DNA from 3 places in the Streptomyces sp. NPDC006332 genome. Region 2 is predicted to be linked to each of the others. Evidence: riboswitches for the same ligand, from Rfam matches in the RefSeq annotation. Region 2 holds a riboswitch; each other region holds the start of a gene.

What was found. Region 2 has a riboswitch for cyclic di-AMP ahead of ABZ027_RS09080 (LysM peptidoglycan-binding domain-containing protein). Riboswitches for the same ligand answer to the same signal wherever they lie in the genome.
Positions count from the first base shown of each region.
Region 1: linked by a shared signal. The riboswitch ahead of ABZ027_RS27070 (transglycosylase family protein) and the one ahead of ABZ027_RS09080 (LysM peptidoglycan-binding domain-containing protein) in region 2 are both predicted to bind cyclic di-AMP.
Region 3: linked by a shared signal. The riboswitch ahead of ABZ027_RS00095 (M23 family metallopeptidase) and the one ahead of ABZ027_RS09080 (LysM peptidoglycan-binding domain-containing protein) in region 2 are both predicted to bind cyclic di-AMP.

Region 1 is NZ_JBEXRA010000033.1:71,516-76,284, forward strand. It holds gene ABZ027_RS27060 (cytochrome P450) at 1-560, shown strand, start outside; gene ABZ027_RS27065 (transglycosylase family protein) at 685-1,710, shown strand; cyclic di-AMP (ydaO/yuaA leader) riboswitch at 1,903-2,070, shown strand; gene ABZ027_RS27070 (transglycosylase family protein) at 2,074-2,793, shown strand; gene eno (phosphopyruvate hydratase) at 3,141-4,427, shown strand; gene ABZ027_RS27080 (septum formation initiator family protein) at 4,643-4,769, shown strand, end outside.
Region 2 is NZ_JBEXRA010000007.1:91,700-96,468, forward strand. It holds gene ABZ027_RS09070 (peptide MFS transporter) at 1-746, shown strand, start outside; gene ABZ027_RS09075 (CocE/NonD family hydrolase) at 765-2,759, shown strand; cyclic di-AMP (ydaO/yuaA leader) riboswitch at 3,034-3,213, shown strand; gene ABZ027_RS09080 (LysM peptidoglycan-binding domain-containing protein) at 3,217-3,954, shown strand; gene ABZ027_RS09085 (HAD family hydrolase) at 3,968-4,769, opposite strand, start outside.
Region 3 is NZ_JBEXRA010000001.1:20,433-25,201, reverse strand. It holds gene ABZ027_RS00110 (GNAT family N-acetyltransferase) at 1-728, opposite strand, end outside; gene ABZ027_RS00105 (HPr family phosphocarrier protein) at 902-1,183, shown strand; gene ABZ027_RS00100 (GntR family transcriptional regulator) at 1,331-2,026, opposite strand; gene ABZ027_RS00095 (M23 family metallopeptidase) at 2,224-2,997, opposite strand; cyclic di-AMP (ydaO/yuaA leader) riboswitch at 3,011-3,177, opposite strand; gene ABZ027_RS00090 (pitrilysin family protein) at 3,401-4,769, opposite strand, start outside.

The DNA of each region.
Region 1 (4,769 bases), on a different contig from region 2:
CCGGGTTCGAGACCACCGTCAATCTCATCGGCAACGGCACCTACGCCCTGCTCACCCACCCCGACCAGCGCGCCCGCCTCCAGCGATCCCTCGCCGCCGGCGAACGCGGCCTCCTGGAGACCGGCATCGAGGAACTCCTGCGCTACGACGGCCCCGTCGAGCTCGCCACCTGGCGGTTCGCCACCCGGCCGGTCAGCATCGGCGGACAGGACATCGCGGCCGGCGACCCCGTGCTCGTCGTACTCGCCGCCGCGGACCGGGATCCGGAGCGGTTCGCCGATCCGGATGTGCTCGACCTCTCACGGAGTGACAACCAACACCTCGGATACGGCCACGGCATCCACTACTGTCTTGGCGCGCCCCTCGCCCGGCTGGAGGGCCAGAGTGCCCTCGGGACGCTCCTCACCCGCCTCCCGGACCTGCGACTCGCCGTGGATTCGGCCGATTTGCGCTGGCGCGGCGGGCTCATCATGCGCGGACTGCGTACCCTGCCCGTCGAGTTCACGCCACGTGGTCGAGCCCCTCACCTGCGTAAAGGTGACACGCCTTCAAACCTGTGATCTTCACGTGATCTACGCGGCATTAACTTGTGACAAGTGATCGTCTGCCTATACGTTCACGGATCAACGCGGCGGCGAATGTCACCCGCCGTGCGGTCACTGTTGTCTCGCGAAAGGTCTCCGCATGCTCTCCGGGAACGGCCGGCATCGTCGCCCCCGTCAGGCTCCGGCTCTTTTCGTCGCGGCCGGAGTGACCGGCTCCGCCATCGCGATCCCGCTGCTCGGCGCAACCGGCGCCAGCGCGGCCACCGGAACCACGTGGGACCAGGTCGCCAACTGCGAGACCGAGGGCTCCTGGAGCGCGAACGAAGGCGACGGTTACTACGGCGGCCTCCACATCGCGCAGAAGGACTGGGATCAGTACGGCGGACTTGACTACGCCGCGCGCGCCGACCAGGCCAGCCGCAACCAGCAGATCGCCGTCGCCGAGAAGATCCTGGCCGACCAGGGTGTCGGCTACTGGTCCACCTGTGGGCTGCTCAACGGGCTCACCAAGGACTCCCAGGCGGCCGACGTGGACACGGGTCTGGGGGCCGACACGGGCTCGGGCGCCTCGAACGACTCGGGTTCGTCCGGCTTGTCCGACTCTGAAGGTTCATCGGCCGATTCGTCCGGGAGTGGATCCTCGAGCGACACGTCGGGCACGCCTTCGGCCTCCGCGTCGGACAGCCCCTCCGGCTCGTCGTCCGATTCCTCCGGGGCGTCGGACGGTTCGAGTCGTGCGGGTAATTCGGCTGAGCCCGGCAAGTCCGGTAATTCCGGATCCGAATCCAGTGACTCGCAGGACTCCGGAGATACCTCCACCGGTACGGCGAAACAGGACGACTCGGGCGACTCGGGCAACTCCTGGCGGGTGGGCGGCTCTTCGAGTCTGGTGGACACCGGGGCCCTCGGTGGCGGCAAGCACCGCGGCGGCAGCGCCGACGAGGGCGCGGCTGTCGACGCCGCCGACGCCGGCACCGCCGGCGGCCGTCATGCCGCCGGTCGTGACTCGTACACCGTCCGTCTCGGGGACACCCTTGAGTCCATCGCCGGCTCCCTCGACCTCCAGGGAGGGTGGCGCGCCCTCTACGAGGAGAACAAGCAGGCGATCGGCTCCGACCCAAGTCATATCTCCCCCGGTCAGACCCTTGGACTTGGTGCCGAATAGGGCTAAACCGGCGGAAGTTCACGTCACACTTCGCGCTGAATGTCCTGTTTGGTGAAAGTGTGGGATGAGTCTCAGAAGACCTGATCGTCTTTGATATTCCACGGATCGCGTGTCTAACGTCGGACCGCTCGCCAACACGAGCCCCGGCTGCCGCAACGCCGAATCCTGCCAGCGGCCGTACGGGAACAGTCGTCGCGTCAAGCGCCGTAGGCAGGAGCGGGGGACCCAAGGTAGGCGCCGGGCTCAGCAGTTGAGCTGGACCCGGCTTGGGGTGAAGCCGCGTCCCGGAAGGGATGCGGCCGGGCAACTCAACCGGCCCGAACCCGACAGCTCACCTCGCAGGCGTCGGTGAGGGGATCAACCATGCTGTTTTCCGGCAAGGGCAAGCACCGTCGTCCGTCCAAGACCACTCGCGCCGCCGCGATCGCCGGAGTCACCGGCGTCGCCATCGCCGCTCCGCTGATGGCGGCCGGCAACGCCTCCGCCGCCACCTCCTCCGAGTGGGACACCGTCGCCCAGTGCGAGTCCGGCGGCAACTGGTCCATCAACACCGGCAACGGCTACTACGGCGGCCTGCAGTTCTCCGCCTCGACCTGGGCCGCGTACGGCGGCACGCAGTACGCCGCGCAGGCCAACCAGGCCTCCAAGGCGCAGCAGATCGCCGTCGCCGAGAAGGTTCTCGCCTCCCAGGGCAAGGGCGCCTGGCCGGTCTGCGGCAAGGGCCTGTCGAGCGGTGGCTACGACGGCGGCACCAGCACCTCGTCGGACAGCTCCAGCAGCTCGGACAGCTCCAGCGGCTCGAGCAGCTCCAGCGGCTCCTCGGAGGTCAACACCCGTTCCGCCGAGCAGCCGGCCTCGCGTTCCCAGGAGCGCCCGGCGGCCAAGAAGACCGTCACCACCCCGACCGGCAAGAAGGTCAAGAAGGGTGACGGCGAGTACAAGGTCGTCAAGGGTGACACCCTCAGCTCGATCGCCGAGAAGCACAAGGTCAAGGGCGGCTGGGAGAAGCTGTTCGAGCTGAACAAGGACATCGTCGAGGACGCCAACCTCATCTACCCGGGTCAGCAGCTGCACCTGAAGTAGTACGCGGCGCCCGTCCGAACCACAGCGCCCTCCCCTCCGTGGCCCTCATGTCGAGGGCCTCGTGAGGGCCCCGTCCCCACGGGCTCCCCGCTCCGGTGCGTGTTCCCCCGTACGCACCGGAGCGGGGTCTTTTTGTGTGGTCTTCCGCGCGACCGTTGTGGGCTTCCACGCCCACGCTTTGTTCCGTTCGGAAACAATTTCCTCTCGGTTCTGCCCAAGGGGTGGGCGACAGGGGGGCCGATCGCCCCGAGGCGGTTAGGCTCATCCCGCGGAGCCGACCGCGACTCCGTGCACTACGGGTCCCCGCGGCCCGCGTACCCCGCGTCACATCCCAGAAGGAGATGCTCGTGCCGTCCATCGACGTCGTCGTAGCCCGGGAAATCCTGGACTCCCGAGGCAACCCCACGGTCGAGGTCGAGGTCGGCCTCGACGACGGCAGCACGGGTCGTGCCGCCGTCCCCTCCGGCGCCTCCACGGGCGCCTTCGAGGCCATCGAGCTCCGCGACGGTGACCCGAACCGCTACCAGGGCAAGGGTGTCGAGAAGGCCGTCCTCGCCGTCATCGAGCAGATCGGCCCGGAGCTGGTCGGCTACGACGCCACCGAGCAGCGCCTGATCGACCAGGCCATGTTCGACCTGGACGCCACCGACAACAAGGGCTCCCTCGGCGCCAACGCCATCCTCGGCGTGTCCCTCGCCGTCGCCCACGCCGCCTCCGAGGCCAGCGACCTCCCGCTCTTCCGCTACCTGGGCGGCCCGAACGCGCACCTGCTGCCGGTGCCGATGATGAACATCCTGAACGGCGGCTCGCACGCCGACTCCAACGTGGACATCCAGGAGTTCATGATCGCCCCGATCGGCGCGGAGTCCTTCTCCGAGGCGCTGCGCTGGGGCACCGAGGTCTACCACACCCTCAAGAAGGTCCTGAAGAGCAAGGGCCTGGCCACCGGTCTCGGTGACGAGGGCGGCTTCGCCCCGAACCTCGGCTCCAACCGTGAGGCCCTCGACCTCATCCTCGAGGCGGTCAAGGAGGCCGGGTACACCCCCGGCGAGCAGATCGCCCTCGCGCTCGACGTCGCCGCGTCCGAGTTCTACAAGGACGGCGTCTACACCTTCGAGGGCAAGGAGCGCTCCGCCGCCGAGATGACGGACTACTACGCCGAGCTCGTCGAGGCGTACCCGCTCGTCTCCATCGAGGACCCGCTGTTCGAGGACGACTGGGCCGGCTGGAAGACCATCACCGACCGGCTCGGCGACAAGGTCCAGCTCGTCGGCGACGACCTGTTCGTCACCAACCCGGAGCGCCTGGCCCGCGGCATCGACGAGGGTGCCGCCAACGCGCTGCTCGTCAAGGTCAACCAGATCGGCTCGCTGACCGAGACCCTGGACGCCGTCGAGCTGGCCCAGCGCAACGGCTTCAAGTGCATGATGTCCCACCGCTCCGGCGAGACCGAGGACGTCACCATCGCCGACCTCGCCGTCGCCACCAACTGCGGCCAGATCAAGACCGGCGCCCCGGCCCGCTCCGAGCGCGTCGCCAAGTACAACCAGCTGCTGCGCATCGAGGAGATCCTCGACGACGCCGCGGTGTACGCCGGCCGCTCGGCCTTCCCGCGGTTTCGCTCTGCGAACTAGTAAGCACGGCCGCTCCGCGAACTAGTAAGCACGGCCGCTCCGCGAACTAGTAAGCACAGCGCTCTGCGAACCAGTAGGCGTGAGCACAGCCGCGGCGCGATCCCCAAGGCCTGACCCGTTAAGGTCCAAGCCTTAGCCAGTCGTACGTACGTCCCCGTACCCGGTCCCGTACCGTGTCCGGGGACGTACGCACGTGTGAGACGGGAGGCGGGGACATGGCCGTGAAGGACCGGGACCGTTTCTCCACGACGACCAGGATCAGGCTGCTCGGCGAGCAGACGGCCGCCCGTGTCTACCGCTCCCAGACCAAACGGCAGGCCCGCCGCTCCCGGCTCACCGGCC
Region 2 (4,769 bases):
CCGGCCTGCTCACCATGGACCGCTTCGTCGACCTGCTCACCCTGGTCTCGGTGATCGCCCCGGTCGTGTACTTCGCGGTGATGTTCAAAAGCCCCCGCGTGACCGCCGAGGAACGCGGCCGGCTGCGCCCCTACGTGGTGCTCTTCCTCGCCTCCACCGCCTTCAACTTCATCCTGTTCCAGGCGTACTCGACGATGATGCTGCTGGCCGCGTCGAACGCCGAGACGACCATCCTCGGCTTCGACTTCCCCGCCAGTTGGTACGCCTCCGCGCTGGGTGCCTTCGAGGTCGCTCTCGCGCCCGTGGTCGCCGCGCTCTGGGTCCGGATGGGCCGCGGCCAGCCGCACGCCTCCAACAAGATCGCGATCGGGGTCGTCCTGGGCGGACTGTCCTTCCTGCTGATGGCCGTGCCCACCTCCGGACACGCCTCCGACGACTACCTGATGTCCGCCTGGTGGATCGTCGGCTCGTACCTGCTGCTCGGCCTCGGCGACATCCTGCTGGAGACCTCCGGCATGTCGGCCACCAGCAAGCTCGCCCCGGCCGCCTTCTCCAGCCAGACCATGTCGCTGTGGATGCTGTCCCTCGCGCTCGCCAACGGCATCCAGGCCCAGACGGTGAAGCTGTACGACGACATGTCCAAGCAGGCCTACTTCGGCGTCAACGGCGCGATCGCGGTGGCCGCGGGCCTGGCCGTGCTGGCAGCCGCGCCGTGGCTGCGCCGCACCATGCACCCGGTCCACTGAACTCACGGGGTCACCCTCATGCACATCCGTACGTCCTTCCCCTACGAGACGACCCACGAGGACATCCGCATCCCGCTGCCGGACGGGACCCGCCTCTACGCACGCGTGTGGCGCCCCCTGACGGACGAACCAGTACCCGCGATCCTCGAATACCTGCCCTACCGGCTGACCGACTGGACCGCGCCCCGCGACTGGCAACGCCATCCCTGGTACGCGGGCCACGGTTACGCCTCCGTACGAGTGGACGTCCGCGGACACGGCAACAGCGAGGGCGTGCCCGGCGACGAGTACTCCGCCACCGAGCTGGCGGACGGCGTCGAGGTCGTCAACTGGCTGGCGGCGCAGCCCTGGTGCGACGGCAAGGTCGGCATGTTCGGCATCTCCTGGGGCGGCTTCAACTCCCTCCAGATCGCGGCCCTCGCACCCGAGCCGCTCAAGGCGGTCGTCACCGTCTGCTCCACCGACGACCGCTATGACAACGACGTGCACTACATGGGAGGTTCCGTCCTCGCGGTGGACATGCACGCCTGGGCGTCCACCATGCTCGCCTTCGTGTCCCGGCCACCGGACCCGCTGTACGCCGGGGAGGCATGGCGTCAGATGTGGCTGGAGCGCTTGGAGGAGGTCGATCCCTTCATCCACACCTGGCTCGACCACCAGACCCGGGACCGCTACTGGCGTCACGGCAGCGTCTGCGAGGACTACGGCGCGATCGACGCGGCCGTGCTGGCGGTCGGCGGCTGGCACGACCCGTACCGCGACACGGTTCTCAGGCTCGTCGAGCACCTGCCGCCCGAGCGGGTGCGCGGCCTGATCGGCCCCTGGTCCCACCAGTACCCCGACCGCGGTCTGCCGCCCGGCCCCGCGATCGGCTTCCTCCAGGAGACCCTGCGCTGGTGGGACCACTGGCTGAAGGGAAAGACCACGGGCGTTCTCGACGAGCCCCTGCTGCGCGCCTACCTCAGCGACTCGCACCCCCCGGCCACGGTGTACGACACCCTGCCCGGCCGCTGGGTCGGCGAGCCGGCCTGGCCCTCCCCCCACGTCTCGACCGTCTCGTACGCCCTTCAGGGCGCCCCGCGCCCGGTCCGCTCCCCGCAGCACACCGGCATCGACGCCGGTCGTTTCTTCCCGTTCGGGAACGACGCCGACCTGCCGCCGGACCAGCGGGAGGAGGACGCGCGGTCGGTGTGCTTCGAGTTCGAGGTGGGCGAGGAGACCTGGGTGCTGGGGCGGCCGAGGGTGCGGCTCAGGCTGAGTTCCGAGGTGCCGCGCGGCCAGGTGATCGCCCGGCTCTGCGATGTCGCCCCGGACGGCTCCTCGACCCTGGTCACCCGGGGCGTACTGAACCTGTCCGCACGCCAGGGGCGGGACCGGGCGGTGCCGTGGGAGCCGGGTGCCACGGAGGAGGTCGAGTTCGAGCTGAACGGCATCGGCCACGCCTTCCCGGCCGGCCACCGCATCCGGCTGGCCGTCTCCTCCGCCTACTGGCCGTGGATCTGGCCGCAGCCGCAATCCGCGGCGGGCTTCACCCTCGACCCGGCCGGCAGCGTGCTCGACCTCCCGGTGCGCGACCACGAGACGGGCCCGTCGGTGACCTTCGAGGAACCGGAGCAGTCCGCGCCGCTCGGCGTCGCCCAGCCGGTCACGCTGGAGGAGCCGCGTCCGGAGCGGCTGGTCGTGCGGGACGTGGCCAAGGGCGAGTGGCGGCTGGAGGTCGATCCGCGCTACGGCGGCACCCGGGTGTATCCCGACGGGCTGGAGTTCGCCGAGGACGCCCTGGAGACGTACACGATCGACGAGGCCGATCCCCTGTCGGCCCGCGCCCGCTCGGACTGGTCGGTCCGGCTGCACCGGCCGGAGCTCGGCTGGGAGGCCACCGTACGTACCCGCTCGGAGCTCACCTGTGACGGAGCGGACTTCCACACCTCGAACGAGGTGATCTGCACGGACGGCGACGAGGTGGTCTTCCACCGGACCTGGGAGAAGCGGATCCCACGGACTGCCGGTTGACTCCGAGTTGGGCTCATTGCCCGATTTGCCGGTCTTGTGCTCGACCGTGAGTTGAGTCACTCACGGTCCAGCGCACCCGGGCCTCACGCCACCACCCTCCCCCTTGCCATTCGCGCCAGTTGACCCTTGGCAACAGCAAAGGATCAAGTGCCCCAAATACCTCAGACCAAGGTCAATAGGTACGAGGTGTGAATCCGCCACTTGTTTCGGACATGTGCTCTCGCATACGTTCCCGGCCTGTCGGGCGGACGCCGAATCCTGCCGCCGCCCATAGAGACATCCACCGACGAACACCGCACGGCAGGAGCGGGGGACCCAGGTAAGCCGCCGTTCGGGACGTTCCAGGACATTCCGGTACGGCTCGGGGTGAAGCCGTGCCTCCTCACGGGGGCACGGCCGGGCAACTCCCGCCCGAACCCGACAGCTCACCTCGCAGGCGCCGGAGAGGAACGTCCCCATGTCCGCACGAGGTAACCACCACCGCTCCAGACTCAGCCCGCTCGTCCGAGGCGTCGTCGCCGCCGGAACAGGCGCCGCCGTTCTCGCCCTCCCGCTGTTGACCGCGACCACCGCGAGCGCCGCACCCACCGCGAGCGCCCCGAGCGCCGCACCGCAGGTCAGGTCCATCACCTACACCGTGGCCAAGGGCGACTCGCTCAGCAGCATCGCAACCAAGTACCACACGCCCGGTGGCTGGCAGCAGCTCTACAAGGACAACCGCAAGGCTGTCGGCGCCCACCCCAGCCTGATCCACACGGGTCTCAAGCTCACGGTCAAGACGACCAAGGCGAGCACGGCCGACAAGGCCGCCGCACCCGCCGCCAAGCCCACCACGTCCGTCGCCCAGGCCACCCAGGTCGTCGCCAAGACGTACGCGAACAACCTCGACGGCTGGATCCGCGAGTCGCTGGACATCATGGCGCAGAAGGGCATCCCCGGCTCGTACGACGGGATCTACCGCAACATCATGCGCGAGTCGTCCGGCAACCCGCTGGCCATCAACAACTGGGACTCCAACGCCGCCGCGGGCACCCCCTCCAAGGGCCTGCTCCAGGTGATCGACCCGACCTTCGCCGCGTACCACGTGGCCGGCACGTCCTTCGACCCGTTCGACCCGGTCGCGAACATCACCGCCGCCTGCAACTACGCGGCCGCGATGTACGGCTCGATCGACAACGTGAACGGCCCGTACTGAGCCTCACCTGCCCTCACCTGAGCGGAAACAGTCCTTCGAGGACGACGGCGATGCCGTCGTCCTCGTTCGACAGGGTGACCTCGTCGGCCACGGCCTTGAGTTCGGGGTGCGCGTTCGCCATGGCGATGCCGTGGGCGGCCCAGTCGAACATGGGGATGTCGTTGGGCATGTCACCGAAGGCGACGGTCCGTTCCGGGCCGAGGCCCAGACGGTCGGCGGCCAGTGCGAGGCCGGTCGCCTTGGTGATGCCGCACGGCTGGAGTTCGACGGTGCCGGGCCCGGACATGGTGACCGTGGCGAGGGAACCGACCACCGAGCGGGCGGTCGCCGCCAACTCGTCGTCGGACAGGTCGGGGTGACGCAGCAGCACCTTGCTGATGGGCTCGCACCACAGGTCGTCGCGCCGTTTCACGCGCACCGCGGGCAGCGTCGGGTGGGGCATGAGGTAGCCCGGTTCGATGAGCGTGAGTCCGTCGACGCCGTCCTGGTCGACGGCCGCGTACACCTCGCCCACCTCGGCCTCGATCTTGCCGAGCGCGGTCTCGGCCAACTCCCGGTCCAGGGTGACCGACCACAGCAGACGGCCCGCGCCGGCGTCGTACACCTGCGCGCCCTGCCCGCACACCGCGAGCCCCTCGCTGCCGAGGACGTCGAGGAGGGGCCGCACCCTGGGCGCCGGCCGGCCGGTGACGACGAGGTGCCGGGCGCCGGCCGCCGCCACCCGCGCGAGCGCGGCGAGTGACCGGTCGGAGAACGTGTCGTCGTCGCGGAGCAGCGTTCCGTCCAGGTCGGTGGCGATCAGTGAATATGCGGTA
Region 3 (4,769 bases), on a different contig from region 2:
CGACCGGTGAAGCCGGCGTCCCTGATGTTGTGGAGGACGCTGCGGCCCACCCCGCCGGGTGCGCGGCCGGTCCCGATGACGGCGACGGAGCCGGGGGTGAGCAGCCGCTGCACGGACCGTCCTTCGGCGCGCTGTTCGCGCGCGTACTGCACGGCGAGCGAGCGGTCCGTCGGCTCCAGGTCGAACTCCAGGCGTACGACGCCGTCCTCGAAGCTGCGCTTCTGGGTGTACCCGGCGTCCGTGAACACCTTGATCATCTTGATGTTGGCGGGCAGCACCTCGGCGGCGAAGCGGCGGATACCGCGCTCGCGGGCGACGGCGGCGATGTGTTCGAGGAGGGCGGAGGCCACGCCGCGCCCCTGGTGGGCGTCCTGGACGAGGAAGGCGACCTCGGCCTCGTCGGCGGGGGCCGAGGCGGGCATGCCGTCGGTGCCGATTCGGTCGTAGCGTACGGTGGCGATGAACTCGCCGCCGATGGTGGCCGCGAGTCCCACCCGGTCCACAAAGTCGTGGTGCGTGAAGCGGTGGACGTCCTTGGCGGACAGGCGAGGGTAGGGCGCGAAGAAGCGGTAGTACTTCGACTCGTCCGAGACCTGCTCATAGAAGCTGACGAGGCGATCGGCATCATCGACGGTGATGGGCCGGACGCGCGCGGTGCCACCGTCGCGCAGCACCACGTCGGCCTCCCAGTGGGCGGGATACTCATGCCGGTCCGACGAGGTCTGCATGGGCCCCAGAGTACGGCTCGCGTAGGACAACGGCGCGAGGCAGTCTGTGGTGGACGACATCGGACCGAGGCCGCGGTCCGACGACACGAAGGGGCGGGACAGGACCGCTCCGGGCAAGCTTCACGTATGGGAAACTGGTCTAGACAACCTGAAACACCGAAGGGCAGCATCACATGGCTGAGCGCCGCGTCAACGTCGGCTGGGCCGAGGGTCTCCACGCCCGCCCCGCTTCCATCTTCGTCCGGGCCACCACGGCCGCAGGTATCCCGGTGACGATCTCCAAGGCCGACGGCACCCCCGTCAACGCGGCCTCCATGCTGGCCGTCCTCGGCCTGGGCGCGCAGGGCGGCGAGGAGATCGTCCTCGCCTCCGACGCCGACGGGGCGGACGCCGCCCTCGACCGCCTCGCGAAGCTGGTCTCCGAAGGCCTCGAGGAACTCCCCGAGACCGTCTGAGGACTGACGTCGCAGCGCAACCCCGAAGGGCTCGTCCGAATTATCGGGCGAGCCCTTCGCATTTCCCGGTCGCGCCCGATTTCATTGTTTACGGGCAGCAGAAATAATCCCCCGCGAATTATCACCTCTTTGTATACGGCTGCCGTGTTAATGCCGCAGGCTCGTCATGTTTACGGGATGTTGCGAGTTCCTCACACGGTCCGGGCGGTCCTGCTGGGGCACAAAGCGCAGCCGGTGCGCGGCCGTGGCGCGCTCGGTGTGCAGTGCCGTGACCGCTCGCGCGCGCTCGCCGTCCCCGCGCGCCACCGCGTCCACGATCGCGCCGTGCTCCGCCCAGGACTCGACCGGGTCGGCGGGCGCGTCCACCGCGTACATCCAGGCGATCTTGTGACGCAACTGGGTCAGCATGGAGGTCATCGCCGGGCTGCCGGAGGCCTGGGCGAGGGTCTCGTGGAACCAGCTCCCCAGGGAGCGCAGGTCATCGCTGGTCCCCCGCCGGGCCCGCTCCTGGCCCAACCGGACCAGTCCGCGCAGCACCTTGAGGTGGGCCTCGGTGCGTCGCTGGGCGGCCCGGGAGGCACCGAGCGGCTCCAGCAGCGCCCGCATCTCCAGGAGGTCGGCGCCCTCCTGCTCGGTGGGTTCCGCGACGTGCGCGCCCGCGTGCCGCCGGGTCACCACGAAGCCCTCGGCCTCCAGCGTGCGCAGGGCCTCGCGGACGGGGACGCGCGAGACGCCGTAGCGGCGGGCGAGCAGTTCCTCGGTGAGCCGGCCGCCGCGCTCGTAGACACCCGCCACGATGTCGTCACGGATCGCCGTGCATACCGAGTGCGCCGGAATACGCATGACCGACCTCCGCCTTAATCCCCGTGAAACGTCGACGATTGACGTGTGTTCGGTGACTCTATGGCAATGAGCCGGAATTTCCGATGGCGGGTCGGAATCCAGGGATATTTTTTGGACAGCCGGGCTCCAGAAACGCCGAAAACCCCGGCTCGGGGAGCCGGGGCGGCGCTCGCGTCGGGTTGTCCCGCCGTGCGTCGTCAGACGTTGACGCCGTGCGAACGGAGATAGGAGACGGGGTCGATGTCCGAGCCGTACTCGGGGCCCGTGCGGGCCTCGAAGTGGAGGTGGGGTCCGGTGACGTTGCCGGTCGCTCCGGAGAGGCCGATCTGCGCGCCCGGGGTGACGGACTGCCCCACCGAGACACCGATCGACGACAGGTGGCCGTACTGGGTGTACGTCCCGTCGTTCATCTTGATCACGATCTGGTTGCCGTACGCCCCGCCCCAGCCGGCCTCGACCACGGTGCCGGAGCCGACCGCGTGGACGGTGGTGCCGGTCGAGGCGTGGAAGTCGATGCCGGTGTGGCTGCCGGAGGACCACAGGGAGCTGCTGGACTGGTAACCGGTCGAGACGTACGAGCCGGAGATCGGGGCGACGTAGGCGTTGAGGCGCTTGCGCTCGGCCTCGCGGGCGGCGCGCTCCTTCTTCTCCTGGTCCTCGCGGGCCTTCTTGGCCTCCGCGACCGCCTTCTTGCGCGCGGCCTCCTCGGCCTTCCGCTGCGCCTCGGCCTCCTCGGCGGCCTGCTTCTGGGCGAGGGCCTGGGCGTCGATCTGGTCCGCGACGGTGTCACCGATGGTGATGACGGGGGTGAGGCCGGTCTGCTCGACCGCGGGCTCGGCTGCGAGCGCGGGGGCGGCCAGGGTACCGATGACGCCGGTGGTGGTGAGTGCCGCGACACTCGCCGCACGGGCGGTGCCGCGCTTCATACGGCTGGGACGACGGTGCTTCCCGGCGGCGCACATGAACGCCATGTGGTGGCTGGTCCTTTCCTTCCTTCTCGCCTACCGGGTTAGCTGACGGGTTCGGAGCAGGAAGGTCTCCTACGGGCCCCCTCGCGGTGCGCGCGGGCGTCCGATTCACCCCAGGGACTTCACATGTGGGTCCCCGGCTCCCCTGGCTCGCGCCATGCGGGGACTCGGCGATGACTGTCCGGTGCCGCGGATGCGGCGCGGTGCCTGACGGACAGCCCGGAAGACGCTAAGCGGGGCGACTTTCAATCCCCAAACCGATCACGGGTTTTGTAGTGCATGCCACAGGGCAGACAGGCAACCTCTCCCTCAATTCGGACATCGAGGGGCCCTGGTGACGCTCAGGTCACCAGGGCCCCGGGCACTGCTGTGGCTCCCGCGTGTCGCTACGCGGCGCTACGTGTCGCTATTCCGCCGAGACGACGGAGACCGCGCCGATACCGAGGGCCTCGACGGGCTCCTTGATCTGCGCGGCGTCACCGACGAGGACGGTCACCAGACGGTCGATCGGGAAGGCGTTCACAGCCGCCGCGGTCGCCTCCACGGTGCCCGTCGAGGCGAGCTGCTGGTACAGGGTCGCCTGGAAGTCGTCGGGCAGGTGCTGCTCGACCTGGTCGGCCAGCGTGCCCGCGACCGCCGCCGCGGTCTCGTACTTCAGCGGCGCCACCCCGACGAGGTTCTGGACGGCGACATCCCGCTCGGCGTCGGTCAGGCCCTCGGCCGCGAGCGTGCGCAGCACCGTCCACAGGTCGTCCAGGGCGGGACCGGTGTTCGGCGTGTCCACGGAGCCGCTGATGGCGAGCATCGAGGCACCCGAGCCGTCCGGGGTCGAGCGCAGGACCTGCCCGAACGCCCGCACCCCGTAGGTGTAGCCCTTCTCCTCCCGCAGGACGCGGTCCAGACGGGAGGTCAGGGTGCCGCCCAGGCAGTACGTGCCGAGCACCTGGGCGGGCCACACGCGCGCGTGCCGGTCGGGGCCGACGCGGCCGATCAGCAGCTGCGTCTGGACGGCGCCGGGGCGGTCCACGATGACGACCCGGCCGGTGTCGTCGGCGGTCACCGGCGGCACGGGACGCGGCTGGGCCGAGGAGCCGGTCCAGGCGCCGAGGGTGTCACCGAGCAGCTCGTCGAGCTCGACGCCGGTGAGGTCGCCGACGACCACGACGGTGGCGGTGGCCGGGCGGACGTGCTTCTCGTAGAAGGTCCGGACGGCCGCCGAGTCGATGGACTCGACCGTCTCCTCGGTGCCCTGGCGGGGGCGTGACATCCGCGAGGTCGCCGGGAACAGCTCCCTGGAGAGCTCCTTGGCGGCGCGCCGGGAGGGGTTGGCCAGCTCGTGCGGGATCTCGTCGAGGCGGTTGCGGACGAGCCGCTCGACCTCGCTGTCCGCGAACGCGGGCGCCCTGAGGGCGTCCGCGAGCAGGACCAGGGCCTTGGCCAGGCGGGAGGCGGGGACTTCGAGGGAGAGCCGTACGCCGGGATGGTCGGCGTGCGCGTCGAGGGTGGCGCCGCAGCGCTCCAGCTCGGCGGCGAACTCCTCGGCCGAGTGCTTGTCGGTGCCCTCGGAGAACGCCCGCGCCATGATGGTGGCAACGCCGTCAAGACCGGCCGGTTCGGCGTCCAGGGGCGCGTCCAGCAGCACCTCGACGGCGACGACCTGCTGGCCGGGGCGGTGGCAGCGCAGGACGGTCAGGCCGTTGTCGAGCGTTCCGCGCTCGGGGGCCGGGAACGCCCAGGGCCTGGCCTCGCCCGCCTGGGGCTGGGGGTGGAACTGC